DNA from 3 places in the Aureibacillus halotolerans genome. Region 3 is predicted to be linked to each of the others. Evidence: a T-box and tRNA genes for the amino acid it is inferred to sense, from the RefSeq annotation. Region 3 holds a T-box; the other regions hold tRNA genes.
What was found. The T-box of region 3 lies ahead of metG (methionine--tRNA ligase). A T-box ahead of a tRNA ligase gene usually reads a tRNA of that ligase, here a tRNA-Met.
Positions count from the first base shown of each region.

Region 1 (10,424 bases), on a different contig from region 3:
CACGCACGCGATCATTCGTTTTCGGATCAATCATCCATTTTTCCTGTGAGACACCGACGACCAATGTCCGTTTGACAAGCAGGTTCAGCGTTCGTTTGCCAACAATGGACGTGTCATAAGGGCTCGTCGTTGCCACAATACGGTTTCGGCTGTCGATTACTTGAATTTCGCGAATGTCATCGGACAAAAAGTCTCGTAAGCTGTCGCGAATCACGGTTTCAAGTGGGAGATCATCCGCTGACCGTTCCTTTTCCATTTCCTCTTCTATCGTATAGGCGATCACATGGGCTCGCTCATTCGTTGACGTCGAAAAACTTGTTAGCAACTGCTCCTCAAGCTCCTGAACAAAATAGACGCCGATCACCTGAATGGCGACCAGCAAGAGCAAAACGTATACTAAGATGATTTTAATATGAATTGATTTAAAAAAGCTGACACGTTCCTTCGTTTTCATTCGGCGTCCGGATCAGGCGTTTTTAAATAATAACCGACGCCACGGCGTGTCACTAGAAATGTAGGGTGGCTAGGGCTGTTTTCAATTTTCTCACGCAAACGTCGAACGGTGACATCGACGGTCCGTACGTCGCCAAAATAATCGTAGCCCCATACCGTTTGTAGCAAATGCTCCCGTGTCATGACTTGACCGAGATGGCGCGCTAAATAATGCAGCAATTCAAACTCACGGTGTGTCAGCTCCACCATTTGTCCGTCTTTACTCACATTGTACGAGTTCGGGTGGATCATTAGAGGGCCCACCTGAATGTCTTTAACAACCAAATCCTGATCCTGCTCGGCAACCTGCTGATGGCGACGCAGATTCGCTTTTACACGAGCAATCAGCTCCCGTGCACTAAAAGGCTTCGTTACATAATCGTCCGCGCCAAGCTCTAAGCCAAGCACTTTATCAATTTCAGAGTCTTTGGCCGTCAGCATAATAATTGGCATTTGGTGGTTTTTACGAATTTCCTTGCACACTTCCATGCCATCCTTTTGCGGCAACATTATATCAAGGAGCACAAGATCAGGCACATTCGCTTCTAGCTTCTTTAAGGCCTCGTCCCCATCATACGCACAAGTCACCGTGAAGCCTTCCTTTTCTAAATTAAACTGCAATATATCTGCAATGGGCTGTTCATCATCAACAACGAGAATATGCTTGTCCATTTGGTTCTCTCCTTTTCTTCGTCACGTGCCTTTCTTACGTATCAAAAAAGCGAGATTGTCTCACATCATGGTGCAGTCTAATAACGTTTTTTACGTTTCCCCTATTCTACCATAGATTCGTTTTTCTCATTGCGTTTTGATTGGTCGGCGCTTAGGAATGACCTGGCCAAATGTTCATAAGCAATCACCATGTCACCGAGTAGCCATTCAGCTAATTCCAACATTCACCATAAAAAAACCGCCACGCCAGATGACGTGACAGTTGTATATTATCTGCTTGGAAGCTTGGTTAATGGATTCGTTAAAGTGCCGTTCACATAAACTTCAAAGTGAAGATGAGTTCCTGTAGATTGGCCAGTAGAGCCCATCACTCCAATCTTCGTTCCCTTTGGCACGGTTTCTCCAGCACTGACGGAAAGGCTCGACATATGTGCATAGATGGTTTTTGTACCGTTGTTATGGTCAATTACGATCTTGTTTCCATAACCACTTTGAACACCTGCAAATTCAACAACGCCATTGTCTGCTGCTTTTATCGTGAGGTTGCTTGCTCCAGCAATGTCAATGCCTTTATGTTGCTTGCCCCAACGTTGACCCATTCTACTCGTAATGCTGCCACCGTTTGTTGGCCATGCTAGCTCTCCTGTTCCTCGTGAAGGCACTACCTTCGTGCCTTTGACAACGACCTTGTCTTGGGCTTTTCCGGTCACATCACGGGCAATGACAGTGGTCTCACTCAGCACGCCGTTCACTTTTGTTTTTTGATACGTCACGGTTTGCGAGCCGTCCTTGCCTTGCTGCGTCACCTTGTCCTCACCTTTGTACATTGTGTCGTCTTCTTTTACTACCGTTTTAAAGGGAATGGTTTCTTCTTTCGTTTCAGCAGTAGAAACGACAACGCTCAAATACGGATGACGGGCTGTCACATTCAACGATTGTCCTATTCTAAGCTGGTTCTGATTCTGAATACCTGGATTTAATGCCATCAGCTTGTCCGTATCCAAATCATACGTAGTGGCCACCTCACTGAAAACCTCGCCTTGTTCAACAACATGCGTTTCGTCCTCAAGTGAACCTTTTTTCAGTAGCTTTCGCGCATCATCTTCAGATAGAATGTCTTTCTCATCAACAAATTTCGTTTTAAATGAAACTTTCTTTGAAAAGCGTACGTCTAATAACGTAGAACCTTTCTTTTTCTGTGTTCCATTTTCATTGGCCTGGTTCTTTTCTGAAGAAGCCTCTTGCTTTTTCTCCAAAAGATCCAGGTCCTTTTCATCAACGAAATTCGTTTTCATGTCCTTAAGTATCGACTTTGCTGTGGCCTTGTCCTGCACATACACAACAGGCTCTTCTTCACCTTCAACGAGGATGCCTACCGCCTTCGCATCCACTTCCAGCGATTTTTCAAGCGCTGTACGCCCTCGCTCGTTTTGGTAGCTTGCCGAAAAAGTTCGCTCTGGTAGAATGCTAAACGATTGGCCTAGCTTATACGTTAATTCACTATGTTGTTGTTCTGCTGCATCTATTTTTTCATCTATAACGTCGTCTATAATCTGTTTGTCACTGACCGTAGCAATTTTTTGATCACCTTGATACACATGGTACACTGTGTCAATGACACCATTGTCCCCCGCATGAACAATCGAGCTACCCGCAGTCACAAGTCCGGTTGCGACTAGAACAAGACCTGTATAGCGCGCCTTCTTTCCAAAAAACGCCCCAACGGTCTTCATTGTAAAGTTTGCTTTCACTTGATGTGTTCCCCCTACTTGCATCAATCTCATTCCCACAAAATACTGTACCATAGGATTCGATAATTGGAAGACTTTCAAGTCACTTGTAATCGTTTTGTAGTCTTTTTGTCACGGGAGCATGACAATTTTGGGTCATTTTGGTCAAATTAGAAAAATTCGAACGACGAGAAGCTTTCATCTCACAGTTCGATTTTCCTCTTCTCAGTTTGTCTCAACGTTTTTATTACGTTGGCATTTTCCGCTCGACTTCCTCCAGCTTGTACTGATCGATTCGATAGACCTTGTCGCACAACAGCTCAATATCATTTTCCTGATGGCTCGTCATAATAATGGTTTTCCCTTGGGCCTTTAAATCCAGCAGCAATTGCCGTACTGACGTGACACTGTCTTTGTCCAAAGCATTAAAGGGCTCGTCCAGAATTAGCACTTGCTGGTCTTCCATAATAGCCTGGGCTAACGCCAATTTTTGCTTCATGCCAAGTGAATAGTTTTTTACTTTCTGCTTTGCCTCCGGCTGCAATCCGACTCTCTTCATTGTCTTCACAATGTCCTCATCCGTAATCTTATCCTGAATGGCGGCCAGCCTTTGCAAGTTTGCAAACCCCGTTTTTCCTGCAATGTAGCCAGGACGGTCAATGATGATGCCAAAGTTGTCCGGAAACCCGTGGGCTTTGCTTCTATATGTAGGATCAATCGTAATCGTCCCCTGATCCGGTTGAATAAACCCACAAATCATTTTAAAGAATACCGACTTCCCCGAACCATTTGGACCAATGATTCCGTGGATTTCACCATGATTGAATTCAGCTGAAGCGCCTTCAAACAATGTGACGCCTCTAAATTTTTTATACACAGACTTTACTTCGATAATATTCATAAGGCAAAAACTCCCTTCTAAATCGACTTCGCTTTCTTGAACACAAGGATCAAAAACACGATTTCTATGATAATGAAAGCCACTAACACACCGCTAATCGTGAACACACCGAACCAAGCACTTGTCACATACCCCATCGAACTTAAGGCAAACGGCAGGAATTGGTGCGTATTTATCGCTGGCAAACCAAGCAAAAACATGACAGCGAAAGACCCTAACAACAGGACATCACTTCTCCAAATCCAGAAAACGATAAAGGCAATCAGGGCATAATTTACAAATTGCAACAGTCCGTTTATAAAGTGATGATACAGAATGATCGTGGTTGGCACATCTTCAACACCAGCGCCAAGCGGCAGCCCCCGAAGGAGACCCCCCACATAAAACAGCAAAGCTAAAGCGACCAACCAGACCAGCCCCAGCAAGGTGATGTTTCCAAGCTGGTGAAGGAACCAATGTAAAAAAGACTTGGAACGAATCAAGATATAAAACATTTGACCATACTGAATCCGCTCAAAATAATGGAGGAATAGATAAACCAGTCCAAGATGAACAATCATGTAAAACAAATACCGCATCACAAGAATGCCCTGTGGGAAGACACCATTAATTGCCGTATGAAGGGAGGCGATGATCGTATCGGACTCCCCAAAAAGCACAAAGTTCGCCGCCCCAACAAGGCAGATCGACACATAAACGATGAATGGAAGATTCATTCGCCCTAGGTTTTTATTCAATACGCTTCATCCTCAAATACAGGTAGGCAAACCCAAGAAGAACCACCGAGAAAAGCAGATACATCGCAAACGGCACCCAAACTGCCGGGAACGACTGGAGAGTATACGAAAGTACAAAATAGCTCGTTACCTTTGCAAAGGGCAAGTCGCCAGGCACCATCTTGTAGGACACAATACCACCGATGAAAATGAGAACACTCCCGAATAGCAAAACCAACCGTTTGTGTGAAAATAAGAGAAATAGCGAATACAAGAGGAGTTGAATAACGATCAGGTATCCGCCCGCTAAACCCATCTCCAAAAGAACTCCAAGCCAAGGAGAGATCCCACTTTCATAAACAGGCTGCGTATAAGCAATGAGGTGACCAGACGGACTTTTTGTGAACGCACTCCAGTCACTTTCCCAAGGAATGCCTGTAGTCATGGCGACAGCCGCAAGCAGCAGCAATACATAAAATACAATCAATTGGCCGATCCGTTTAGCCAACGTAAACCATACCCAATGCATCGGGCTTTTAAAACGAATCAATACAACCGGGTCCCAGTCCTGTAGTATCATCCGGCTGGAATGAAAAATCCAGAAGGGGGATATTAAATAAAGCACTAAAAACGGGCTTCCCAAACAAGCCATTAAAACATCCCATTGATTTGAATGAAGGCCTTTGTACTGCGCCAGGTCCATCACAAACATTCGCTGATCCCACGCACAAAGCAACAAGACAACAGCGACGAAAAACCACATCCAGACGTTATATGAACGAAAGCAATGCCGTGAAAACCTCATAGAAAATTATCCAAGGTTCTGAATTTCAATCGCACGTATAAGCTGAGAGCAAGACAGATGATAACTAATGCCCCCAAAGGAATGAAAGCTGTCCAAATTTCCTGTTGAGTAAAGCCGTAAGGGAAAACCGAAAAAGAGAATCGATAAGGTTGCAGCGTTGGGTTTCCGAAAAAAAACACTTGCGCAAGATACGCCAAGTAAGGAATAGTTAAAGCGACATAGGACCTGTTCATAACAAGAAGGAGCAGGAACCCAAAACTGGACCAAACCGCCGCGTTGACACCGACCCATGTGGAGTAAAGCACCCCGTAAATAAAATCACCGTAAACAAGCAACTGCGTAAAGGTATGGCGTTCTAATCTGTCTTTTTCCATTTCTGCAACAGTCATATCTGGATTAAAATATTCCGTAAGTCCAAAGAAAGGATCAATATAAAAGGCATAAAGAAAGGTGATAAACACATACAGAAAAAAAACAGCGAACGTTAGCATAAAATTCACCAAGAACTTCGATATGATCGTTTTTCCCAAGGCCATTCGAGTTCTAGTGTAAAAAATAAAGCGATGGTTGAGTTCCGCAGAAAACTTCCCCAAATAGATAAATACAGCAAGCAATGGGAACGTCATGGGCAGTAAATTCTCTAAAAAAAACGTAAAAAGGCTTAGTGAATTAGTAAAGGAATAGCTTGCTTTCTGGCTTGCGTAAAATAGATAGAATAAACAAAACGCGAATACTATAAAAAGGATGCGTTTTCGATGTAACGATTCTTTTAGTTCCTTTACTACGGAATGACGATAGGACATAAAACCAACTCCTTTCTTCATCATTAACGACAGGGACCGACTATTTCTCATTTTGAAATAGTCAATAACGTAATTTCTTGTTGAGAGAATAGAAGAAGAAAGAAATCGTTCATTAAAGACCCTAGTGCTTATGTAGACGTTATTAAGACAATTATAGTTTATCATGGGAAATTTTTCTTTATTTTCGTTATGGATTTTTAAAAATTACGAAAAAACAAGAAAGACCAACTCGTGTATTTTCTTTAGTTTGTACTTATGTGCTTCAGTTATCATATTCACTTCAATGCACATAAAAAAAGACCTATATAGGTCTCGAAAAGAGATATCATCTCACAATCTCACCAGAGGAAGAAAAGCATAGAAAACTTAGGCTATCTACCCTTCAACGATCTTTGCTTTCAGACAAATAAAAAAAGACCCTCAAAGGTCTAGTTAGGTAAAAAAGTGGCTCGAGACGGAATCGAACCGCCGACACGAGGATTTTCAGTCCTCTGCTCTACCGACTGAGCTATCGAGCCATATACGCAAAAAAAAATAAAATGGCGGTCCCGACCGGGATCGAACCGGCGATCTCCTGCGTGACAGGCAGGCATGTTAACCGCTACACCACGGGACCTTGTATAAAATTGTAAGAATTTTGCGTATCCTCAAACGTTTATGTATGTAAAGAAATAGTGCACATATTGCTAATGTTGACTTGTCAAGATGATGATCAACGTAGTGGTGCAAACTTGATTTAATTGCACTCTTCAAGTACTACAACATTGACTTGGCGAAGAAGTGTTTCAACGCAGATGCGTCAATTTTAAATTGGTTGCACTCTACGAGTACTACAGTATTGACTTATCAGGGATGTTGCTCGATGTAGATGCGTCAATTATTTTGGTTGCGGGGGAAGGATTTGAACCTTCGACCTTCGGGTTATGAGCCCGACGAGCTACCAGACTGCTCCACCCCGCGACGATTTTTATATGAGCCATGGAGGATTCGAACCTCCGACCCTCTGATTAAAAGTCAGATGCTCTACCGGCTGAGCTAATGGCTCCTCTCAACAACGACAATAATAATATTATCATAAACGAGAGGGAACATGCAAGCTTTTTTTATAAAAAAGGGGGAAGGAAGGGAAAATTTATTGGATGTTTTCCCTTCCTGACTATAGTCTTCCCCTTTATGGCATCGCGTAAACGCTTCGTACCGTGTTGGTTTGGTTGCGATCTGGTCCTACAGAAAAGATCGACAACGGAATACCTGTCAACTGAGAAATACGCTCAATGTAATGGCGCGCATTCAATGGCAGCTCATTTAACGAACGGCAGCCTGTAATATCTTCCGTCCACCCTGGCAACTCTTCGTACACAGGCTCGCATTGCGCCAGCACGTTCAGGCTTGCTGGAAATTCTTCCATCACTTTGCCTTGGTACGTGTAAGACGTACAGATTTTTAGTGTTTCGATGCCTGTGAGGACGTCAATCGAATTCAAAGACAGGTCCGTAATGCCGCTCACTCGACGTGCGTGGCGCACGACAACCGAATCAAACCAGCCGACACGGCGTGGTCTACCCGTTGTAGTGCCATACTCATTACCTGTTTCACGAATTTGATCACCAATCTCATCCGTTAATTCTGTTGGAAACGGACCGTCTCCCACACGAGTGGTGTATGCCTTTGAAACACCAACCACGTGTTGAATTTTTGACGGACCCACACCAGAACCGATGGTGACACCGCCAGCAATTGGATTGGATGACGTCACAAATGGGTAGGTGCCCTGATCGATATCGAGCATGACCCCTTGTGCCCCTTCGAACAGTACGCGTCGACCTTCGTCAAGACCCTTGTTCAACACAACAGATGTGTCCGTCACAAAATGGGCGAACTGTTGTCCATACGCATAATACTCATCAAGGATCTCATCAAGTGTAAAGCCGCTCGTTTCATACATTTTCTCAAATAAGCGATTTTTATGAGCAAGGTTTTGCTCCAGCTTTTTGCGGAACTCGTCCTTGTCTAGTAAGTCTGCGATGCGGATGCCGATCCGTGCCGCTTTGTCCATATATGCCGGACCAATGCCTTTTTTCGTCGTCCCAATTTTATTGGCGCCCTTTTGTTCTTCCTCAAGCTCATCAAGCTTTAAGTGGTAAGGCAAAATGACATGGGCACGATTGCTGATCCGTAGTTTTTCCACGGACACGTTGTGGCCTTTTAAGTAGTCTAATTCTTCAACAAGTGCTTTCGGATCGATAACCATACCGTTTCCGAGGACGCACGTTTTATCTGCGTAAAAAATGCCAGAAGGAATCAAATGAAGCTTGTATTTATTGCCATCAAATACGATCGTATGCCCTGCGTTGTTACCACCTTGATAACGAGCCACAAGCTCCGCATTCTCTGACAAATAGTCTGTGATTTTCCCTTTGCCTTCATCGCCCCACTGTGTTCCTACGACCACGACTGATGACATGAAAAGCACCTCCGCTAATTTTCGCAATTTCGTTCTTTGCTATGTTTAAAAGTACGCATTTTCACATGTAACCGTAGATGATTGTATCAGTAACCACAGGGAAAGTCAATGAGAAGACGAACGATTATAACATCAATTCCATTTTATGTTCGTCTATTGAGAAGAACGGCTACCATTCATTTAAACCCTTGAGCAAAACAAAACGCAACGCTTTGTTTTCGCGTTGCGCTAATATGTTCACCAAGTTGGCCAGAGTGAGGCACTGACCTCCTTTTCAACTTAACCCACGACGATATGATCATGCACCAGGCGGCATGTCATGTTCATTATGCCGTGTCTCTAGGTTAACGAACTTATTGTATTCCTTCACAAACGCAAGCTCAACAGTACCTACAGGGCCGTTCCGTTGTTTGGCGATAATAATCTCAATAATGTTTTGGCTTTCGGATTCTTTATCATAGTAATCGTCCCGATACAAAAACGAGACGATATCGGCATCCTGCTCAATACTCCCGGATTCCCGAATGTCAGACATCATTGGACGTTTGTCCTGGCGTGATTCAACACCACGGGAGAGCTGTGATAGCGCAATAACAGGAACTTCAAGCTCACGGGCGAGTGCTTTTAAAGAACGTGAAATCTCGGAAACCTCTTGCTGGCGGTTTTCGCCGCCATTTCGTGAGGAGCCCGCAATGAGCTGTAGGTAGTCAATCAAGATCATACCAATGCCATGCTCCATCTTTAGACGGCGGCATTTAGCACGTATGTCATTGACTCTTATCCCCGGCGTATCATCGATGTAAATGCCTGCGTTAGAGAGGCTGCCCATCGCCATCGTCAGCTTTTGCCAGTCATCAGACGTTAGTTTGCCCGTTCTGAGCCGCTGGGCGTCAATGTTGCCCTCCGCACAGAGCATCCGCATGACGAGCTGTTCGGCGCCCATCTCCAAGCTAAAAATCGCGACATTTTCATTCGCATGAATGGCGACATTTTGAGCGATGTTCAAGGCAAATGCTGTCTTACCTACGGATGGGCGGGCAGCTACAATAATCAAGTCATTGCGTTGAAAACCGGCTGTCATGCGATCCAATTCCGAAAAGCCGGAGGCAATGCCTGTAATGTCACCTTGCCGATTATGAAGCATTTCAATGTTGTCATACGTATCCACTAGGACGTCTTTAATTTCCTTGAAGTTCCCAGAGTTTTTTCGTTGCGAAATCGCCATGATGTTTTTTTCAGCATTGGAAAGAACGTTTTGCACTTCATCGTCTCGTGAGTAGCCATCCTCTGCAATGTCGGTGGCTGTACGAATCAATCGACGCAGGATCGATTTCTCCTCGACGATACGCGCGTAATACTCAATGTTCGCTGCGGTTGGGGCGGAGTCAGCGAGCTGTGTTAAATAGGAAACGCCGCCGATTTCCTCTAGTATTTTGTGGTCGGCGAGCTCTGACGTAACAGTAACCAAATCGACAGGCTCATTTTTTTCTGCTAGCGACATCATCGTATGAAAGATACGCTGGTGAGACGTTTTGTAGAAATCCTCTGGCATGACAAGCTCTGAGGCGGTGGTCATCGATGCTGGATCTAAAAACACAGCCCCGAGCACTGCCTGCTCCGCTTCCGTATTTTGCGGCGGCAGCCGCCCTTCCATCATGTCACTCATCTGTTCTCCACCCCTTTTTCTTACAACAATATCGTTCGCTCTACTAAAAAAACCCCCGCTGCACATTAATGAGGAGCGGGGGTGGTTGTTGGCTTACGCTTCTTTCACATGCACCTTCAGTGTTGCCGTGACGTCCGGGTGCAGCTTCACTGGAACCTTCGTATACCCTAAGGAA
Region 1 is NZ_SNYJ01000010.1:115,639-126,062, reverse strand. Features, by position in the region: gene walK (cell wall metabolism sensor histidine kinase WalK) at 1-454, opposite strand, end outside; gene yycF (response regulator YycF) at 451-1,164, opposite strand; gene EV213_RS12845 (LysM peptidoglycan-binding domain-containing M23 family metallopeptidase) at 1,434-2,915, opposite strand; gene EV213_RS12840 (ATP-binding cassette domain-containing protein) at 3,142-3,795, opposite strand; gene EV213_RS12835 (hypothetical protein) at 3,813-4,532, opposite strand; gene EV213_RS12830 (hypothetical protein) at 4,525-5,316, opposite strand; gene EV213_RS20985 (hypothetical protein) at 5,313-5,807, opposite strand; tRNA gene EV213_RS12820 (tRNA-Phe) at 6,565-6,637, opposite strand; tRNA gene EV213_RS12815 (tRNA-Asp) at 6,660-6,735, opposite strand; tRNA gene EV213_RS12810 (tRNA-Met) at 7,003-7,079, opposite strand; tRNA gene EV213_RS12805 (tRNA-Lys) at 7,092-7,164, opposite strand; gene EV213_RS12800 (adenylosuccinate synthase) at 7,291-8,583, opposite strand; gene dnaB (replicative DNA helicase) at 8,882-10,249, opposite strand; gene rplI (50S ribosomal protein L9) at 10,343-10,424, opposite strand, start outside.
Region 1: it has a tRNA-Met gene. The T-box ahead of metG (methionine--tRNA ligase) is inferred to sense a tRNA for this amino acid. The anticodon was not compared.

Region 2 (10,424 bases), on a different contig from region 3:
CCTGTGTTATCAATCGACCAGCTGTCCTTTCGGTACAATGATGTTGACGTATTGCGTAATATCTCATTAACGATACCAGACGGGGCATTTATGGCATTAGTAGGTCCTAACGGGTCAGGGAAATCTACATTGATTAAATTGATTCTCAATCTTTTGCCGTCATCGGCACGTTCCCAAATACAGCTTTTTGGCGTATCAGCTCCAAAGTTTAAAGAGTGGAATAAGGTCGGTTATATTTCTCAGAAAGCGAATAGCTTTAACTCAGGTTTTCCTGCGACAGTTAGAGAAGTTGTCTCTATGGGACTCGTCTCTAAGGTAGGTTTTTTTCAATTTATGAATAAAGCCAATCGACAGAGAATAGAAGAGGCCGTTGAAGCTGTAGATATGACAAGCTTCATTGATAAAAATATTGCGTTGTTATCCGGCGGCCAACAGCAACGTGTGTTTATTGCGCGCGCATTGGTAAGTGACCCAAAGTTATTGATTTTGGATGAGCCTACGGTTGGTGTAGATGCAGCTCATGTCGATTCCTTTTATCGCTTGTTGGAAACCTTAAACAAAGACAAAGGGATGACATTGCTCATGGTCTCTCATGATATAGGGACGATGACAAAAAAAGCCACTCATTTGGCATGCCTTAATCGAGAACTGCACTTTCATGGAGAAATGGACACATTTAACAAGCTGGACGATGAGGTGCTCTCCCAATTTTACGGTCACGCTGTCCATGCCGTATCTCATGATCATGGAGGTCTGGCATGATTGAAAATATTGTTCGATTTGAATTCCTGCAAAATGCGTTTTTGACGGGTATTATGATTGGTTTCCTTGCGCCGTTCCTTGGTGTATTTATTGTTGTACGGCGGCTCTCCTTAATCGCTGATGCCCTTTCTCACATTACATTAGCTGGCATTGCAGCTGGGCTGTTGATCCAAGCAAAGGTAGCGTTTGTTACAGCGTTTAATCCGCTGTATACAGCCTTACTATTTTCCGTCATTGGCTCGTTGCTTATCGAAAAGCTTCGAAGCTTGTATGCCTCTTTTCAAGAATTATCCATACCGATTATTTTATCAGGTGGCATTGGATTAAGTGTTATTTTTATTTCGCTTGCCAATGGATTCAATCAGGATTTATTTTATTACCTCTTTGGGAGTATTAATGCAATTTCACGAAGTGACATGTGGACTGTATTTGCGATTCTCATCGTCGTGTCTAGCGTATTGGTGTTTTTATATAAGGAGCTTGTGTTCCTTTCATTTGACGAAGAACATGCCAAAGCTTCAGGAATGCCTACGAAAAAAGTTCATTTTGTATTCATCGTTATTGTTGCCCTCGTCATAGCGGCGAGTATGAGAATTGTTGGAATTATGCTCGTTTCTGCTTTAATGACACTACCGGTGGCGACCAGTATACGAATTGCAAAAGGCTTCAAAGAAACGATTGTCCTATCGATTGTTTTCGGTGAGCTTGCGGTTGTCGGCGGGTTAGTAGCTGCGTATTACCTCGAGCTTCCCTCGGGTGGAACGATCGTTATGGTGTCAATTGCATTGCTTTGTATCGTTTTATTGTGGAAAAAAGTGAAATTGATGTTCGTGGCAAAAACGGCGCAAATCGATTAATTTCCCAGCATAGGCTAGGCTCGCTAGTTGCATACTATAACTGCTCTTCAGAAAAGAGGAGGTGTTAGGTGTGCATAATGATGATAGAAGGCACGATGAAGGTTTTGAGGACATCCGCGCAGACGATGCAGCAGATCGTTCTTATCTAGAGGAAACCGCTACAGAAGCCTCCTTTGATGGTATCGATCGAGATCGTAATCGAGATCAAGACAGTATAGATGATGATCGAGAGCGTTCCACAAATACAGACTCGAATGCGGTTGGCTTAAGCGGTCTTGCTTTGGCACTTTCCCTTTTGGCTCTGTTTGTGCTCCCGCTGATTCTCGGTGCTGCAGGTATTATCATCGGTTTCATCTCTCGCAGACGAGGCGCTGGTGCAATGGCTCTATGGGCTATTGGTTTAGGTGTTGTTGCTGTGCTCATTAGTTTGTTTTTTGCACCGTTCATATAGAGCTTATGACAAACGTTTGCTTTCGTCGGTGCTTTGTCTCATCTGACGCTCATTGCCTACAATGCGGTAATGAGCGCCTTCCAAGTGCCTCAAAAGCCGTGAGCAAAGTCTTGTTTGAACATTAAAAAGCTTGACACATAGTGTCAAGCTTTTAATGTTTCTTCTTTTTTTGCTTCTTCTTTTAATCGATGTGCTTCAGCTAAAATATCAATTTCTTTTTTAAGCTCCTCAACCATTTGGTCCTCGGGTACTTTACGGACCGTTTCACCATGGCGGAAGAGAAGGCCTTCACCACGTGCTCCAGCAATGCCGATGTCAGCCTCACGTGCTTCACCTGGACCATTTACTGCACAGCCTAATACAGCAACTTTAATTGGGGCTTTAATTTTTGAAATGTACTCTTCAACCTCGTTAGCGATTGAGATTAAGTCGATTTCGATTCGCCCGCACGTTGGACATGAAATTAATGTCGCAGCGTTTGATGCAAGTCCAAAGCTCTTTAAAAGTTCTCTTGCCACTTTTACCTCTTCTACGGGATCCGCAGACAAGGAAACGCGCAGCGTATTTCCGATTCCTTTGCTAAGAAGGATGCCTAAGCCAGCAGCGCTCTTTACAGTTCCAGAAAATAAGGTTCCTGATTCAGTGATGCCTAAATGCAATGGGTAATCAAAGGCCTTAGCTGCTTTTTCATAGGCTTCGACAGCGAGGCCCACATCAGAAGCTTTCATGGACACAATGATGTCATGGAAATCAAGGTCCTCTAGAATTTTAATGTGATGCAATGCACTTTCGACCATCCCATCGGCGGTAGGGTAACCGTACTTTTCAAGAATCCCCCGTTCAAGCGAACCTGCATTTACTCCAATTCGGATGGGGATGTTTTTTTCTTTAGCTGCGTTTACCACAAGCTCCACTTTGTCGCGTTTTCCGATATTTCCTGGGTTGATTCGGATTTTATCTGCGCCGCCTTCAATTGCTTTCAACGCCAATTTGTAATTAAAATGGATGTCGACAACTAGCGGAATATTGATTTGTTTTTTAATATCAGCGATGGCATTTGCTGCTCTTTCATCAGGGCAAGCAACGCGAACAATCTGACATCCAGCCTCTTCCAAACGATGAATTTCTGCGACAGTGGCTTCGACATCATGTGTTTTTGTTGTCGTCATGCTTTGAATGAAAAGTTCATTTGAACCACCAATCGTTACATTTCCTACCTTAACAGGTCTCGTATTTTTACGATGAACTAATTCGCTCATTGTATCATCTCTCCTCTATTAAACCATCCGTATCACGAACAGTCTCCCAACTAATCTCATTGTAACAAGACCAATTTTAAAAAGACAAGAAAAAGTACCTAATTCCTAAAAAGTACTTCATTATTGATTGTATAATGGAAACCGATAGACTTCACCAGCTTCAATTGTGTTCACGGGTGACTGGTTTAAGGCGATAAAGTCCTCTGAAATTTGTTCAATGGGCACTGGTATTTGATTGTCATGCAGACTTTCGATAATCCCGAGAACGGTATCACCAGGTTTAACCATATGTTCTATATAAGTGTTGTTTTCTTCAGAACGCGTACTTGGGAGTAACTCGTCTTGTTGGAGGACATCAACGGTTTCCCAGTTGCCAACAGATTGTGTGCTTGGTATTGTCCCGCTTCGAAAGTCATAAACAATGGCATAGATGATCGCAAAGCTCAACACAACGACGATAAATTGTTTCATTTCGCTTCATCCTCTTTTCGTGATCTCTACCATCACTATATGGTAGAAGAGGACAAGGTATGTCATAATGTAAAAGGAACGCAAAATAGTCCAGATTTAGTGAAACTTTATCAACTTTAATTCGTATACTAAAGTAGAGGGAACGTTTTATAAATAGAAGGACTTATACACGTAACTGAAAGGTGGTGAAGACAATGCTCCTGGATTATGTGTTTATTGGGATGGCAGTTATCCTTTTTGCGACGATGTTTATTTTAGGAGAAATCCTCGTTAAAACACGCGGTATTTTAGGTGCAATTGGTCTTTTGTTGATGCTGCTTTACTTTAGCTACCATGTGTCAGGGGGAGCGCTCGTCTGGATGGTTGCCATTTATATTATTGGCATCGCTCTTATATTAATTGACGGAAAGCTTCTCAATGACGGGACATTAGCCATTATCGGCACACTTATGATGATCGTTGCCATTGCTGTGCCTTCTCCATCATTAACCTATGGTGTCGCAGTAACCATTGGTATGATGATTGGTGTCGCAGGCGCATTATTTCTTCTTAAAGTTTTTCCAAAGCGGAATGTATGGTCTAAGCTCGCACTCAAAGATCGTTTGACGAGTGAAGCCGGCTATAATTCAATAAATCTGTCTTATAAAGAACTCGTTGGAAAAGAAGGAATGACGATGACTGACTTTCGCCCCATTGGCACGGTTCGCATTAACGAGACCGACTATAGTGCAGTGTCTTCTGGACAATGGATCAAGCAACAGACAACAGTGAATGTTGTTGCTGTGGATGGGACGAAAATAGTCGTGAAGCCTCAAACGGAAGAATCAATAATTCAGGAATAAGTTAAAGCTGCCTGTCAGTTGGTTATACACGGCTGACAGGCAGCTTTTTTATGGCGAGAAACATCATAGATATCGTTACGAATACGCCACCTAGCCCAAAAAGGGGTTGTCCTATGACGCTGCCAATAAGGTAAAGAAACGTTCCTAAGGGCAATGTAAAGGCGCTCATCGACCATGCTTGTGTATAAGAGCTGCGTTTTTTCTTCATAACGGTGGAGAAAAGCTGGCTGGATAAAGCGAGTCCACTCGATGCGAGCACTAGGAACATAAAACAAAGAACAAAGGTGATTACAAAACTAGCAACATACAGTAAGACGATATTTTCTTGGACAAAACGCAGTGCATTCTGACCGTCTTCTTCAGTGAAAATGCGTTGAGGAAAGGTTGAATAATCCACCGACATTGACAGATACTCAGAATGAATTGTAAATTGGGTAGAATCAAGAAACAATGCTGGTGTTATTGAATCTTCTGATGGCGATGACCGTTTGACAAGACTATTGTCAGGGGCTGAAAAATCTTCGAGAAACCCGTCAACGCTTTTCCAGCGGATGCTTTCTGAAGATAACGCATGAGAAACGTCATTTACCCATGCTGATAAGGAAAATGATAAAATACTGCCGTAAAGAAGGGCGAACAAAGCAGAGAGCGTGAGTAATAAACGAAGCGCGTTTCCAATGCCCCGAACCCGCATTGCGGCAATAAAGGCAGGCGACGTAACGCTTTTTCGTAGTTGAAAGAACAAACGTTTCATGAATGGATCTCCTCAAGGTTCACATACTTTTTTATCTATAGTTCATTTTACGCACGACATGACACAACATCAAGCATAGAAACAAGATATCATTATAGAAGCGAGGTGGCACCGTTTTTTAAGGCAGTTATATAAAAAACGGACGGATATTGGATATTGTCGGTTGGATTCTAATTTCAATTTTATTTCTATTAGGGTATCTCAGTTTCATCTACCCGGTACTCCCAGGCATTCTCTTTGTGATCGCAGGCCTATTTCTTTATGGATTTTGGTTTTCTTTTGCGCCGTTTGGCATTGTTTATTGGGTGCTACAGGCAAGTATAGTTGCCTTGATTTTTTTAGCAGATTGGGCGGCCACTTATTTTGGAGTGAAAAAATGGGGAGGGTCGAAAGCAGCAATTAATGGAAGCTTAATTGGCATGCTTATTGGTCCATTCGTCATCCCGGCTGTTGGACTGTTTGTGGGTCCGTTTGCTGGTGCAGTTATTGGGGAGCTTATTGTGCATAGAGGTCCTTTTTTGAAGGCATTAAAAATTGGGGTAGGTTCATTGCTAGGATTTATCGCAGGATCACTTGCCAAATTCGTTCTGCAAACCATCATGATTGTCCTGCTTTTTGTTTGGATTTTTATATAGAAAAAGATTGCAACACGAAAACAAGCATGGTATATTGTTCTAGTGATCCTTTAAAAAAGGGTTGACTTGAGAGATTATTACTTGTATAATTTCTAATGTCTTTTCATTGTGGCGGTGTAGCTCAGCTGGCTAGAGCGTACGGTTCATACCCGTGAGGTCGGGGGTTCGATCCCCTCCGCCGCTATGCTTTTATATGTAACTGGACCCTTAGCTCAGCTGGTTAGAGCCATCGGCTCATAACCGATCGGTCGCAGGTTCGAGTCCTGCAGGGTCCACCAGTTGTACGGAGGAATACCCAAGTCTGGCTGAAGGGATCGGTCTTGAAAACCGACAGGCGGGTCAAACCGCGCGGGGGTTCGAATCCCTCTTCCTCCTCCATAATTTATATGGCACATGAATCAAGCCTCTTGAAGGCTTTTTTTATTTGTGTTAAATCATATAAGAAACTCGTGCTAGACGGAATTGATTAAAGCTAGAATGGTTCGTCTTATTTTAAAGATCGTCTTTTAGTAACTAAGTGGATCTCTACGCTTTTAATAACTAGAGGATCCCTCTTCAATTCAATTCAAATCAAATCATAAAAAATGAATGGGTCATTAAAAGCAGCCACTAGCGAGGACTCCTACGGCAAAAAAATCACGACGAAGCTTTTTGAGTCGATGATGCACTTGTGCACTTTAGGGTGAAAGCGAGCGTATGGCAGCTTTTATAAAAAGTAGGACTAGTCGAACGAGTCGCTTGTCGCTACAATAAACGTAAGCGATTACAATTAAGGAGGGTTTTTATGAATCATCGTGTCATTGTTGTTGGGTGTGGTGGGATGGCAAACAAATGGGTAGACTATGCCATCGAGAGAACCAATGTGTCGATTGTAGCTCTTGTCGATGTGTTTATCGAGAATGCAATCAAAATGCGAGACGCACACAATTTGGATGTTCCGGTGTTTGAATCACTCACAGATGCCATTGCACAAACAGAAGCAACACTTGTTTTTGATGTAACCATTCCTGCTAGTCATAAGGATGTTAGTTCAGAAGCAATGAGAATGAACTTAAACGTCTTTGGTGAAAAGCCAATGGCTGAGTCATTTGAAGATGCAAACAGTGTCTTAGCATTATCGGCAAAACAGAAGCAGACGTATTCAGTAATGCAAAATCGCCGCTATGATAAGCATATTCGTGGCTTACAGAAGGCTCTTGATCAACAGCTTATTGGACCTGTAGGAGCTGTACACGCTGACTTTTTTCTAGGTCCACACTTTGGTGGGTTCAGGGAAGCGATGCTGCATCCTTTAATTATTGATATGGCGATTCATACGTTCGATCAGGCACGCTTGATTTGTAACGCTGACCCTGTGTCTGTTTACTGTCACGAGTTTAACACGCCAGGATCGTGGTATGACGGGAATGCTTCTGCCGTTTGTATTTTTGAGATGGATAATGGCATTGTCTTTACATATCGAGGTTCGTGGAGCTCAATTGGTGCAGGGACATCGTGGCAATCGGAGTGGCGGATTCAAGGTTCAAAAGGAACTGCCTTATGGAATGGGGAGAAAGAGCTTTTTGCCGACGTTAAACAATTGAAGGAAAATAAGGAGGGGGACTTCCTTGATGAGATCGTTCATGTGCCTATTCAAGCAGATGTGTCACGACGAGAAGGGCATGAAGGGTGTTTAGATGAAATGTTTCAGGCGTTAGAAGAAGGGCGTCTAGCGGAGACCGACTGTACCTCTAATATTAAAAGCATGGCCATGGTTTTTGGGGCGATAAAAAGTGCTAAAGAAGGTAAGAAGGTATTGTTGACAGGAACCCACTTAGAAGTATAACAATTTTCTGCTTGTAGGATGAAGGTAGAAAATCACTAAATTTGTAAAACCTTTTGTGTTGAACGCATTTAGAAAAGGAATTCGACTACAAAACGGTGAACTAGTAAATGGAACCGCTTTTATAGGGAACGATGTCGTATCTAAGCGGAGATTACTCAACCACTCATCAAAAGGGGATGAAAAACATTGAAATTAGGCGTATTTAGTGTTTTGTTTCAGGACAAACCGTTGGAAGAGGCACTCGACATCATTGCCAAAAATGGACTGGATGCCGTGGAAATTGGTACAGGTGGGTATCCAGGAAATGCTCATTGCAACCCTGCAGAGCTTTTGGCAGATGCCAGTAAGCTCGATGCGTTCAAACAAGCTGTTGAAAGCCGTGGGCTAGAAATTAGTGCCTTAAGCTGTCATGGAAATCCTCTGCATCCAACAAAAGAAACAGCTGACAAATTTCATCAGGATTTTCATGATACCGTTTTACTCGCAGAACGCCTAGGTGTTAAAAATGTGATTACCTTTTCAGGTTGCCCTGGAGAGTCAGAGCATTCTAAATACCCAGTGTGGGTGACCGCTGCTTGGCCAGAAGATCATCCTGAGGTTCTGAAGTGGCAATGGGAAGAAAAAGTGATTCCGTATTGGAAGGAGCAGAATGAATTTTTGAAAGCGCATAACGTTCAAGTTGCGATTGAAGCGCATCCTGGTTTCGTTGTGTACAATACAGAAACGGCTCTACGTCTACGTGAAGAGTGCGGCGCTCAGATTGGTGTTAACCTCGATCCGAGTCATTTGTTCTGGCAGCAGATGGATCCAGTTGTGGCGATAAAAGCACTTGCAAAAGAAGATGCACTTTTTTACTTTCATGCGAAGGATACAGGCATTGATGCACAAAACACTGCGGCAAATGGCGTATTAGATACAAAAAACTATGGTCAAGAACTTGAACGATCATGGATTTTTAGAACAATAGGCTTTGGGCAAGGCGAAGAAAAATGGCGGGAGATTGTCTCGGCTCTTCAGCTAGTTGGCTATGACGGCTACTTAAGCATTGAACATGAGGACAGCTTAATGTCTGTCCAAGAAGGGTTTGAAAAAGCGGCTGCGACTTTGCAACGCATGATTACGAAGGAAAAAGTAGGCGAAATCTGGTGGGCATAACCAAATGAAAAAACAGGGAAGAAAAATCGGGAATCCCGATGTTTTTTCTTTGCACTTCACGGGTATATTTGGTACTGTTGATGTAGTGACAGGCTGATAATCGTTTTCAGCTGCAAACTACATACATTCTTAAAGGAGGAATTTGCAATGGCTTATGAACTGCCGGAATTACCATATGCATACGACGCACTCGAACCACACATCGATAAAGAAACGATGAACATTCACCACACGAAGCACCATAACACGTACGTCACAAAACTTAATGATGCCGTTAAAGGAAACGCGGATCTTGAGAACAAAGACGTGTTTGAGTTGGTTGCACAATTGAATGATGTCCCAGAAAACATCCGCACAGCGGTAAGAAACAATGGCGGTGGTCATGCAAATCACACATTTTTCTGGAATAGCCTTTCTCCTAATGGTGGCGGGGAACCTACTGGTGATTTGAAAGCAGCTATCGACAGTAAATTTGGTAGCTTCGATGCGTTTAAAGATGAGTTCACGACTGCAGCAACTGGTCGTTTTGGCTCTGGTTGGGCATGGCTCGTCGTAAATAACGGCGCCATCGAGATCACAAGCACTCCAAATCAGGATTCTCCACTTACAGACGGTGCGACGCCAGTTATTGGCCTAGACGTTTGGGAGCACGCCTACTACTTGAAATATCAAAATCGTCGCCCAGATTACATCTCGGCGTATTGGAATGTCGTTGATTGGGATAAAGCGAATAAAATTTACAACGACGCAAAATAATAATTTGTAAAAATGGGGCAGCCCTTAAAGTCATCTAAGTGACTTTAAGGGCTGCCTTTTTGCTTGTCGTTTTGTGCATATCTCCCTTGCTTCAGGATCATGCTAAGAAAAGCATGCAAAGGAGAGGCTACGATGAAGACATTATTACGTAATATGACGGGCAATACAGGTGGTAGTCAACGGGCGTTGTTATTGCTCATTAGTATTGGAGGGCTTTACGCGTTATCCATTGCACTATCAAATACCTTTGTAAACATTTATCTTTGGAAGCAATCAGGAAACTATACGGACCTGGCCATTTACAACCTTGCTCAAGTCATTTTACAGCCACTCACTTTCCTTTTTGCTGGTCGTTTAGCAAAAAAAGTAGATCGAGTGCTTGTTTTACGCATTGGTGTGATTTTCTTGGCGCTCTTTTATTTAGCCGTATTAATGGTAGGGGGGGCATCCTCTCAATATTTAGTGCTTTTGGGCAGCTTGCTCGGGATTGGGTTTGGGTTTTACTGGTTAGCGTTTAACGTGCTGACATTTGAAATCACCGAACCAGACACACGTGATTTTTTTAACGGTTTTCTAGGCTTTATCTCCTCGTTCTCCGGGATGGTAGGTCCCTTGGCAGCTGGGTATATAATTGCTAGTATGGAGCAATTTACAGGA
Region 2 is NZ_SNYJ01000003.1:265,647-276,070, reverse strand. Features, by position in the region: gene EV213_RS05895 (metal ABC transporter ATP-binding protein) at 1-762, shown strand, start outside; gene EV213_RS05890 (metal ABC transporter permease) at 759-1,619, shown strand; gene EV213_RS05885 (DUF4190 domain-containing protein) at 1,690-2,070, shown strand; gene ispG (flavodoxin-dependent (E)-4-hydroxy-3-methylbut-2-enyl-diphosphate synthase) at 2,214-3,329, opposite strand; gene EV213_RS05875 (hypothetical protein) at 3,450-3,800, opposite strand; gene EV213_RS05870 (NfeD family protein) at 3,995-4,642, shown strand; gene EV213_RS05865 (DUF1189 family protein) at 4,665-5,396, opposite strand; gene EV213_RS05860 (DUF456 domain-containing protein) at 5,546-6,031, shown strand; tRNA gene EV213_RS05855 (tRNA-Met) at 6,142-6,215, shown strand; tRNA gene EV213_RS05850 (tRNA-Ile) at 6,233-6,309, shown strand; tRNA gene EV213_RS05845 (tRNA-Ser) at 6,317-6,409, shown strand; gene EV213_RS05840 (Gfo/Idh/MocA family protein) at 6,816-7,856, shown strand; gene EV213_RS05835 (sugar phosphate isomerase/epimerase family protein) at 8,043-9,011, shown strand; gene EV213_RS05830 (superoxide dismutase) at 9,159-9,767, shown strand; gene EV213_RS05825 (MFS transporter) at 9,900-10,424, shown strand, end outside.
Region 2: it has a tRNA-Met gene. The T-box ahead of metG (methionine--tRNA ligase) is inferred to sense a tRNA for this amino acid. The anticodon was not compared.

Region 3 (10,424 bases):
GCTTTGGCTGCTTTATCTTCGGATAATCCAAGTACGAGGCCTGTCGAATCACTCTTAATAATGTCAGTAATCACAAGCAAAAAGAGATCGAGGTTCTTCTCACTGACGGACGTTGTCATTTCTGCCAGCAATTCAGATCTCAACGCAAGCACTTCCTGGACATCAACCGTGTTAATCTGGGCAATTTCTACACGATGCACACCCATTGAAAATTCCTTCGCATCAATGGAGATGAGCTCTTTCGCTGTTTTTCCAGCCAAGGATGCACCGGCCTTAAGCATGGCGAGACCATATTCATTGACGTCCACTTCCGCAATGGCCGCAAGCTCAGCTGCCGCTGCCTTGTCCTCCTCTGTACACGTTGGAGATTGGAACAATAGTGAGTCAGAAATAATGGCCGAGAGCATTAATCCAGCATTGACTTTAGAGACTTCAACCCCATGCTCCTTAAACAACTTGTTTAAAATCGTCGCTGTACAGCCTACCGGTTCGGCACGATAATAAAGGGGCTCTGCGGTTTGAAAGCCAGAAATGCGATGATGGTCAACCACTTCAACAATGCGCACTTGATCGATATCATTTGCACTTTGGAGTGGCTCATTATGGTCGACAAGGATGACATCCTTTGCCTCCTCAGCTACACGTTCAACGAAACGAGGAGCTTCTACATTAAAGTACTCTAATGCGTAAGCTGTCTCTCCGTTGACTTCCCCAAGGCGAATGGCCTCAGCATCCAAGCCCATTTGTTGCTTCAGAGACGCATATACAATTGCTGAAGTAATTGTATCGGTATCCGGATTTTTATGACCAAACACTAATGTTTTCATTGACGTGCTTCACTCCTTATATGTATAGGTTTGCTTGTACAAAAGTGTACCATACAAACCAATTTTAGCGGAAATAAAAACTTGAGTGAACCTTTTACTGCTATTTTGTCAAAAACGCCATGCGAACACCAAGAATAACAAACAATCCTGCCTTTGTCAGTTGCATCGCATGAACAATCCGCGGATGACGTTGCAGTGTCGTTCCAAGAGTACCGGCAAACATAGACAAAACGGTGAAAACAACAATGGCTTGAAGAATAAACAATCCACCGAGGACCATCATCTGTAATGGAACCGAGCCCTGCTCAACAGACACAAATTGCGGCAACAGCGCGAGAAAGTAGAGGGACACTTTAGGGTTCAACACATTCATGACAATACCCTTTCGATACAAAGCATAAGAGCTTTGGTTCTTCAATTTGTCCGCTCCCTGTTCCTCATGACGCTCAGCGAAAGCTCGCCAAGCGAGATACAACAAATACAAAGCGCCTGCCCATTTGACGACTTGAAAAGCAAAGGCGGACTGGTACACAATCGCAGAAATGCCTAGTGCCGCTGCTGCCGTATGACCAAGAAGACCCGTACATAAGCCGAGCGATGTAGCGAAACCTGCCCTTTTTCCATACGTCATGCTCTGAGCGAGCACAAACAAATTATCTGGTCCTGGCGCCAGGGTGACTAGTATGGCGACACCAAGAAAAGATAAAACAACAGGGACATCCAAAACGTAACCTCCTTCAGTAAACAACATGTTCATTTTATCAGTTCTTCAAGCATTAAGTTAGAGTTTCCTCTTCTCCAGCCGCACCCGTTCTTCATCAATTCGGGTAAGATCAATTCTTGAGAAGAGCGGTTCTGGCGACAATTCAAGCCTCGGAACATGGCGAATGACGAACCAGTTGAATTCTTGTAAGCCGAGCAGCTGTTTCACTTTCTCACTTGAAAAAGGCAGAAACGGCGCAAGGAGTTGGGCAAAGTTGGCGATCCAAACAAGGCAGGTCGCCAACGTGCATTCGGCGTCCGTAGGCTCTTTGCGTACCTGAATCCAAGGTTCCCGACGATCAAAATAAACATTGCAATCACGGATCGCATGAAAAATCAGTTCGATCGCTTTTTTACAGTGCCCAGCTTCCAGACAATCCCCTACTTGTGAGTACAACTCTGTAATTCGCTCAAGCGTCCCGTTTCCCACCTGGCAGTGCTGCAATCCCTCTGGATAGGATTTTTCAATGAATATCAATGTTCGATTGACAAAGTTCCCATAGGCTCCTAATAGCTCACTATTGTGACTATAAATAAACTCCCGCCAAGAAAAATCAGCATCACGTTGCTCCGGTGCGTTCATGAGCAAATAATACCGTAATGAATCTGGTTCATAGCGTTCCAACGTCTCTTTAACCCACACGGCCCAATTTTGACTCGTGGACAGTTTCTTTTTTTCAAGCGTCATATACTCACTTGAGATGATATGGGTAGGATGATCTCCACGATTTGTTCCCATCAATAAGGCTGGCCAAATGATTGTATGAAAAGGAATATTGTCTTTTCCATGAACATAATATGCCTTTGCCCCCTCTGACCAAAAAGGCAACGCACTTTGCCCGCTTGTTTTTTCCCATTTCAGACTGGCAGACAAATAGCCAGCAACAGCTTCAATCCAGACGTAGATTTTCTTAGTAGTGAACCCTTCAATCGGCACTGGCACCCCATTCGGAAGATCACGAGACACGGCTCGGTCCCGGAGTGACTCATGAAGGTAACGCTTTGATAGCTGGATCGCATTGTCACGCCAACGTTTTTCATTTGCAGCTGTTTCTACAAATGTTTCAAGTGCCCGTTGCCATTGACTTAATGCCAAATAAAGATGGGTTGTTTTCCTAGTTTCTGGGACATCTCCACACAGCTTGCATGTTTTTTGCAGCAAGTCTAGGGGATCTAAAATAGTTGCACAAAAGTCGCATTGATCACCTCGCGCCTGACGTCCACATGAAGGACATTGCCCTTCAACATAACGATCTGGGAGGAATTGCGCACAATTGATGCAGTACGTTTGTTCAGTCTCCTTTTCATAAATCCACCCATTGTCATACAGTTCCTTAAAAAGCTCCTGCACAACGACATGATGTTGCTCACAATCGGTTCTCGAGTAGACATCATACGAAAATCCAAGCGTTGCGAACGTAGTGGAAAATTCTTCGTGAAAACGATCAGCAATTTCCGTCGTACTGACGCCTTCTTGTCGTGCACGAATTGAAATTGGAGTTCCATTACAATCAGACCCTGAAACATACAGCACCTCCTCCCCACATTGTCGAAAAAACCTTGCAAGCACATCACCTGGCAAAAGACTCGCCACATGCCCTATGTGTAATGAACCATTGGCATATGGCCACGCCCCTCCAATAAACACCGTCATTTCAACCACGCCTTTCCTTTTGGTAAAATAAAAAACCCTCGTCCGCTATCGTTGTTTAACGATAAAGGACGAGGGTTTTCCGCTCGTGGTACCACCTTTGTTCACAGGTAATTCAATACCTGCCTCAACACGTACGCCGCCATTCATTGCTTGATACGTTGGTCATGATAACGGCGACCGATCCCGTCAAACCCTACTATCCGAAAAAAAGAGTTCAGGTCTGAAGCTTAGAGGCCATTGTTCAAAGGGGGAGATATCGCTTCTTTTCAGCTTCCGAAGCTCTCTGGTAGATATACCCTTCTTTTACTTTTCCTCGTCAATGCTTTTCGATATAAAGTATTCGTAGTATACGCTATAGATTCGATTGATGCAAGGGCGTGAGGCTTGAACCATAATATATCCCTATCCACATATGAAGTTCCAATTTGAAGCAACTTCACAGAACTCATTGGTATAGTTAGTATATGTAACTTATCTATGTGATCCGGAATCAATCAGTTTTTTCGTCAGCTGTAAAAATGCAGCAGCCGATGGCTTTTCAAACCGCATTGGCTTCGTCACACACCAAAACGGTCTCGTCAATTTCACATCTGCCAGGTCCACTTGCACTAACAGACCATGCTTCAGTTCATGTTGAACGGTTGCAGCGGACACAAAACCAAAGCCAAGACCTGACTGTACGGCATTTTTCACCGCCTGTGTTGTGCTTAAAGCCAAGCAGCGGTTAAGCTCTTTCGTTTGAATCTTTTTAGCCAGATGTTCCTCCACCATCCGTCTCGTGTGCGAGGTCTCTTCTCTAGACACATAGGCATGTCCAAGCAAGTCGCGCGCAAAAACATGGTGTTGATTTGCCCAAGGATGCTTAGGATCGACAATAAGAATGACTTCGTCGTACGCGATCGCTTCGGCGTGAAATGATTTACTCTCAACTTCCCCTTCAACAAATGCCATATCAATCGTCTGCATGTCCAGCATTTGTAAAATGGTGGGCGTGTTATAGATCGCAAGCTGTACGCGATCATGGGTGTGTACATCTTGATAGGCTTGGATCACAGGCGGCAGAACGTACTCACCAAGTGTAAAGGAGGCGCCAATATTCAAGCGGGAAAAAGATGCATCCTTTAAGTGCCCAATCGCCTCTACTGAATTTTGGTATTCGGCGAGCATCGCTTTGGCATGAGGGTACAGTAACTCCCCAGCGTCCGTCAGCGTTAAGCTATTTTTCTCACGTTGAAATAACAAAATGCCATATACATCTTCTAAGGAGCGTATATTTTTTGTCACAGAGGGCTGCGAAATAAAGGCTCGTCGTCCCGCACTGCTTATGCTTCCTTCTTCAACAATGTAACAAAACAATTCAAGCCATTTAATATTCATGCGTACACTTCCTTGAAAGGATTTCTTCAGTATTATGTCATAAAGAGGACGTTCCCATTTGCACTAAACATCATTATATCGCTTTTTTCGTTGTAACCCAGATGGTTCCCCCTATACCCCAAAGTACAACTGCCGATCCGAAACTGGCAATGATCCAAGCAAGCCATATGGAATGGTCAAAAACAACGATTTCATTTGGGGCCACTGTTAATGAGATGAGACCGAGTAAACAAAGAGCCCCACCAGCCCAGTGATAGAGCTTTAAGCGAAATAAAAAAGCTAACGGTATGAAATGAACACCAACAATGATTGCAATACTCGCGGGAATATGTTCAGCTAGGTTAAATTGATTTAGCATAAAGGCGACGATAAAAATAGCAACGCCCTCTAAGGCAAAGACCAAATTAAATACTCGCTGCGTGGTAAGCTGGTCTCCCCGCGAAGTTTTATCTTCTGTTTTTCGTGTCAACTTTTTTGAGGATTTCATTAAATAAATGCCGCCAACCATAAGCAGGATACTTATCATCATCGACAAGAGGAAGACCCATGGTTCACCCCACCCTTGCAGCCCTAACGTTCCCGTATATGCCCAAAGGACCGAAAATACAGCCATAAAGATCATTCCCGTTGCTGCACCTTTTACTTGATCAGCTAAATACATGCTCATCTTACCCTTCCCCCTCATTCACGTCCTTTTAAGTATACAAAAAAAATGCGGTAACGTTGCAAGTCGTTACCGCATTTTTTCTTGACTATTATCGTGCGTGCATCTCGTTAGGCGCAGCGCCTTTTCGATCGCCGCTGTCGTAACCATCAATAAATGCCATTTCCTCAGAGGTCAATTCAAAATTAAACACATCAAAATTTTCTTCAATTCGGGACGGTGTGACGGATTTCGGAATCACAATGGAATTGTTTTGCAGATGCCAACGAAGAACGACCTGTGCATTGGTTTTGCCATGGCGATCTGCAATCTCTTTAAGCTTTTCATCTCTTAGAATATCCCCACCTTGAGCAAGGGGACTCCATGCCTCAATGAAAATATTATGCTTCGCACAAAATTCCTTTAGCTCTTTCTGTACAAGACCAGGATGGCACTCCACCTGATTCAGAACTGGAGTAACATCGCACTCGTCTAGCAAACGCTGCAAGTGCTCAATCTCAAAGTTACAGACACCAATGGCTTTTACTCTGCCATCTTTATAGAGCTTTTCTAATGCCTTGTATGTATCCACATAGTTGTCATATTTTGGCGTAGGCCAATGAATCAAATATAAGTCAATGTACTCCAAGCCTAGACGTTCAAGACTGGCATCAAAAGCTTCAAGAGTTTGGTCATAGCCTTGATCACTGTTCCATACCTTTGTTGTAATGAATAGCTTTTCTCTTGGAATATCAGATTGCTTAATCGCCTTACCTACCCCTACTTCATTTTTATAAATCATCGCTGTATCAATCGATGTATAGCCTACCTCCAGCGCTTTAGAAACTGCGGAAGTCGCTTTATCATCTTCGACTTGCCAAACACCAAAACCTAATTGTGGCATCGACACACCATTATTCAGCGTTACATTTTGCATGCTAACCGCTCCTTCGTCGCTCAATTTTTCACTTGTAGTATGACATATACAAGTCAAAAAAGCGTTTTTTTTGCTTATGAATAAGCAAGACAACCATGTTCACACATTGTGATTACACAAAGTTTAGAAATGAGCAATAACCCCAAAGCATCTCCGCCCTGGGGTTTAATCATTGTTACACTGCAGCTTGAATTTGCCTCGTATACAAGTAGCGGACAATAAGAAAATAAATCACTTGAATCACAAGAAAAGCTACAAGGACTGTTCCCGATTGCACTGTTAAATTCGCTTTAAATCCATTAGCCATCGCTGTTAGGGCGACCGCCCCATGAATGAGGGCAACAGCAATGGGCGCAAAAAAAAGAATCGCCGTTTGCCGTGTAATGACTTTATTCAATTCCTTGTTTGTAAGGCCGATTTTTGCGATTGCCTTAAACTTTTCTTTATCGCTGTCCAGATCTGTATATAGTCTAAAGTACAGAAAGCTGCCAGCAGAAACGAAAAAGACAATGCCGATGAACAAGCCTACGAACAATATGGGACCAAAGGTTTGGCCTAAGGCGTACAATTCATAGTCGACGGCAGCAAAATCTAGTGGTCCTACCTTTTCTTTCAGCTCACCACCGACTTGGATAACATCCTGTTTCTTAGCGTCAGTCGTATTCCATACATACGTCGCATTGCTCTGCACAGGGGTTGGAAGGTGCTGAAACGCCTCATCTGAAACGACAAAATACGGATTCGTTTCAGGAATCACCTTAGAGGCAATGACCGTTTCATCACCGGGCATGAGCGATTGTCCGTTGGTCAGTTCTATTACTGATGCTTGTACCTTTGACACTAGATCATCCTCTGCAAACCTAAGCATGCCTTGAGACGGAGAGTCATAATACGTTACGACCGTCACCTTGTTTGTACCTAGTGTTAAAGGTGATTGTCCTGAAAGCTGAGCAAATTCATTGTACACGGATAACGGGATGATTAATATCGCCCTATTGAGATCTAGCTCATAATAATTCAATTGTGCATATGCAGATTCTGTTTGAATATTGTATCTGTCTAAAGTTTTCTTAATCAGGTCAAGGTTATTATCCTCAGTTGGGCTGTTGATATCGCCGTTCACTTTATAATTAAACGTATAGGGGTTATCCTCTTCAATTCCACCTAAAAGCAAAGACTGCAAGCCATATAGTGTGCCGATGGCAGAGAAAGCGACTGTTGAGATAATCGAGACTAGGAAAAAAGTCCGCGCATTGTCCTTCATACGAAAGGCCAAGTCTGAAAACAGAAGCATAGTTGTTTTTTTCCAAAACAACGATTTCCTACGCTTTAACAGGCGAACCAAAAAGACACTGGCTTGTGTAAAAAATAAATAGGTTCCTATGGTCACAACAAGAACAACAGGTAAGAGCGCCAACACCACAACGGCACCTTGCACATTGACGGAAACGACATATCCACCAGCAAGCAAAAGGACGGCGAGGGTAGCTAGAAAAACTGATGCTTTTGGCTCTCCCTTCGATTGCACATCACCTTTGATCATACGTTGCAACTTGCTTTTTCGAAGCAGAAGGGTAATTGAAAACGAAATGACAAGGAACAGCAAAAGAAAGGAAAGCAGTGTCACTACAATGGCCTCTCTCGGAAAATAAAAGGGCAGTGCTGTCTTTATTGTTATGACGGTTTCAGCTGTCAATAAAATACCTTTCGCGAACAGCAGACCTAAGCCAATTCCTCCAACAGTTGCAAGGAAGCCAATCAGCATATTTTCAAGAAACACCATAGAACGGACTTGCCTCAAGGACATCCCCTGCATAACGAGCAGGCCAAATTCTTTTTTTCGACTCTGTAAAAACGAACCCATAGAGTAAAGCACGAAGAAGAACGAAAACACATAAATGATTCCACCAGAAACAGTCATTCCAGTTTGAGCATGTGAAATGTTCTCAGCAGCGAGCGAAGGGTGAAAGGCAAATATAGCAAACGTGAAAAACACCATCACCGTGAACAAACTGCTTAAAAAATAGGCTGCGTAAATACGCTTGTTGCGGAGCACATTGTTAAACGCGAATTGACGAAAGGTCATGACCGTCGCCCCCCATTAATGACAACGTGTCGAGAATGCTTTGGAAAAAGGCTTGGCGATTGTCCCCCCGGTGAATTTCTGAAAACAAAATGCCATCGCGTATAAACACGACGCGATCGCAGTAGCTTGCCGCTTGTGGATCATGGGTGACGAGCATCGTCGTCGTCTTCTCTGTTTGATTAATATTGGATAGCATTTGCATGACTGTTTTGGAGGATTTTGAATCAAGGTTGCCTGTTGGTTCATCTGCGAGAAGCAATTTTGGCGAATGTATCATTGCTCTCGCCACTGCCACACGTTGTGCTTGTCCCCCCGACACCTCGTAAATTCGTTTGCCCATTAAGTCAGTAATGCCAAGCTTTTCTGCGATCGACTCTGCCTTTTGCTTCATTTCGCGAACCTTTGCACCGTCCAATGTCAAAGGCAGGACGATGTTTTCTTCGATTGTAAGGGTATGAAGAAGATTAAAGTCTTGGAAAACAAACCCAAGCTCACGACGACGAAACTTCGCCAACTCCTCATTCTCTAATTTATGCGGATTCTCCCCACCAATCAGAATCTCTCCAGTGGTCGGTTCATCGATCGTCGCAATCAGATTCAACAATGTCGTTTTCCCACTACCTGATGGTCCCATAATGCCGACAAATTCTCCGGGCTCGGTCGTTAAATCAACGTCTGTTAACGCCCGGTAGGCGACTTTACCTTCATATATCTTACTTACCTTGTTTACTTGTAACATATAATCCTTCCTTTCCTACAAAGCTCCCCTTTACCTTACGCTTCGTCGGCTCTTGCCTCTATCGATTTATCTTTCAATTGCCTTACATCGATGTAAGGTTTTGCGTAGTAGGAAAGACGATGCGAAAGGTTGTCCCTTTTTCTTGTTGTGTATTGACCTCTAATTTGTGGCCTAAATATAGAGCTGCTTGCTTTGAGAGGAACAACCCCATCCCCGTTGACTCTCGAAATCGCCGCCCATTTTCGCCGGTAAAAAAGGCATCAAATACGCGTCTTACATCTGTTTTTGAGATACCTACGCCGTAGTCGCAGACGTCCAAAACCGCTCCATTGCTATTCTCATACAATTTAATGTCTACTCGATTGCTTTTTCCTGCCGAGTATTTGACTGCATTTTCAATAAGCTGAGACAAAATAAATCGGAGCCACTTCTCATCTGACTCGACAATAATGTCTGGACGTGATGCCGTAAAATGGGGATATACTTCGTGGCGAATGAAATACCTTTTGTGCTCTTGATTCACGTCATGAACGAGCCCGGCGACATGTACTGGGGCAACGGCAAAGTCCCGATCTATCGTCCGCAGCCTCGCCATGTAAAGCACCTTGTTCAGCCCAATCTTCATCCGGTCCGTTTCCTCGCGTACATTCGACGATTCCGGCTCGTCCAATTGCTCTGCGGTCAATTCAATAACGGACAAAGGCGTTTTCATATGATGCACCCACATGTCGATGTATTTTAGGTGCTCTTTTTGTTGCTGCTCTGCACGTTTCAACCGCTCCTGATACAGCTTGTATTGACTATGTAAAACCTTAGTAAATGCCTCTGGAACGGGTGCCATATCAAGTTGTTCAAAGGTTTCCTCCAGTGTTTCTAACGGACGACTTAATCGCTCATAATACCGCTTTTGACTGGCATAGCGATACACCAGGTAACAGCCTAAAAAAAAGACATTGATCAGAAATGCATAATTGAGGATGGCAAACGAATCTGTATTCCCGTCCATCCAATACAAATAAAGAAAGACCACGGCTTGAAGCACTTGAAGCACAACCAAAAAAATATGCTCCTTTAAGAAAATCTTCACTTACGTATCACCCTTTCCTGCCCATGTGACATGTAATCGATACCCCGCCCCTCTCACAGTTTCAACAATATCGTTAAGCCCAAGCTCAGCAAATTTCTTCCGCACACGCGTGATGTTGACATTTAATGTATTCTCATCGACATACGCTTCCACATCCCAAAGTTTTTCAAGCAAGTCTTCCCTGCTAGTCACTCTAGGAAAACGGTCCATAAGACGTTCAATCGTATCCGCTTCTTTTTTTGTTAAGGAGACTGTTTTTTCTGCAAAGTTAAGCTCTAATCGTTCTGGGTAAAGAACAAGTCCATGCTGTTC
Region 3 is NZ_SNYJ01000001.1:60,395-70,818, forward strand. Features, by position in the region: gene EV213_RS00295 (manganese-dependent inorganic pyrophosphatase) at 1-827, opposite strand, end outside; gene EV213_RS00300 (LysE family translocator) at 928-1,551, opposite strand; gene metG (methionine--tRNA ligase) at 1,609-3,243, opposite strand; T-box leader at 3,305-3,572, opposite strand; gene EV213_RS00310 (LysR family transcriptional regulator) at 3,715-4,620, opposite strand; gene EV213_RS00315 (DUF7010 family protein) at 4,694-5,287, opposite strand; gene EV213_RS00320 (aldo/keto reductase) at 5,376-6,200, opposite strand; gene EV213_RS00325 (FtsX-like permease family protein) at 6,376-8,286, opposite strand; gene EV213_RS00330 (ABC transporter ATP-binding protein) at 8,261-9,025, opposite strand; gene EV213_RS00335 (sensor histidine kinase) at 9,108-10,112, opposite strand; gene EV213_RS00340 (response regulator transcription factor) at 10,113-10,424, opposite strand, start outside.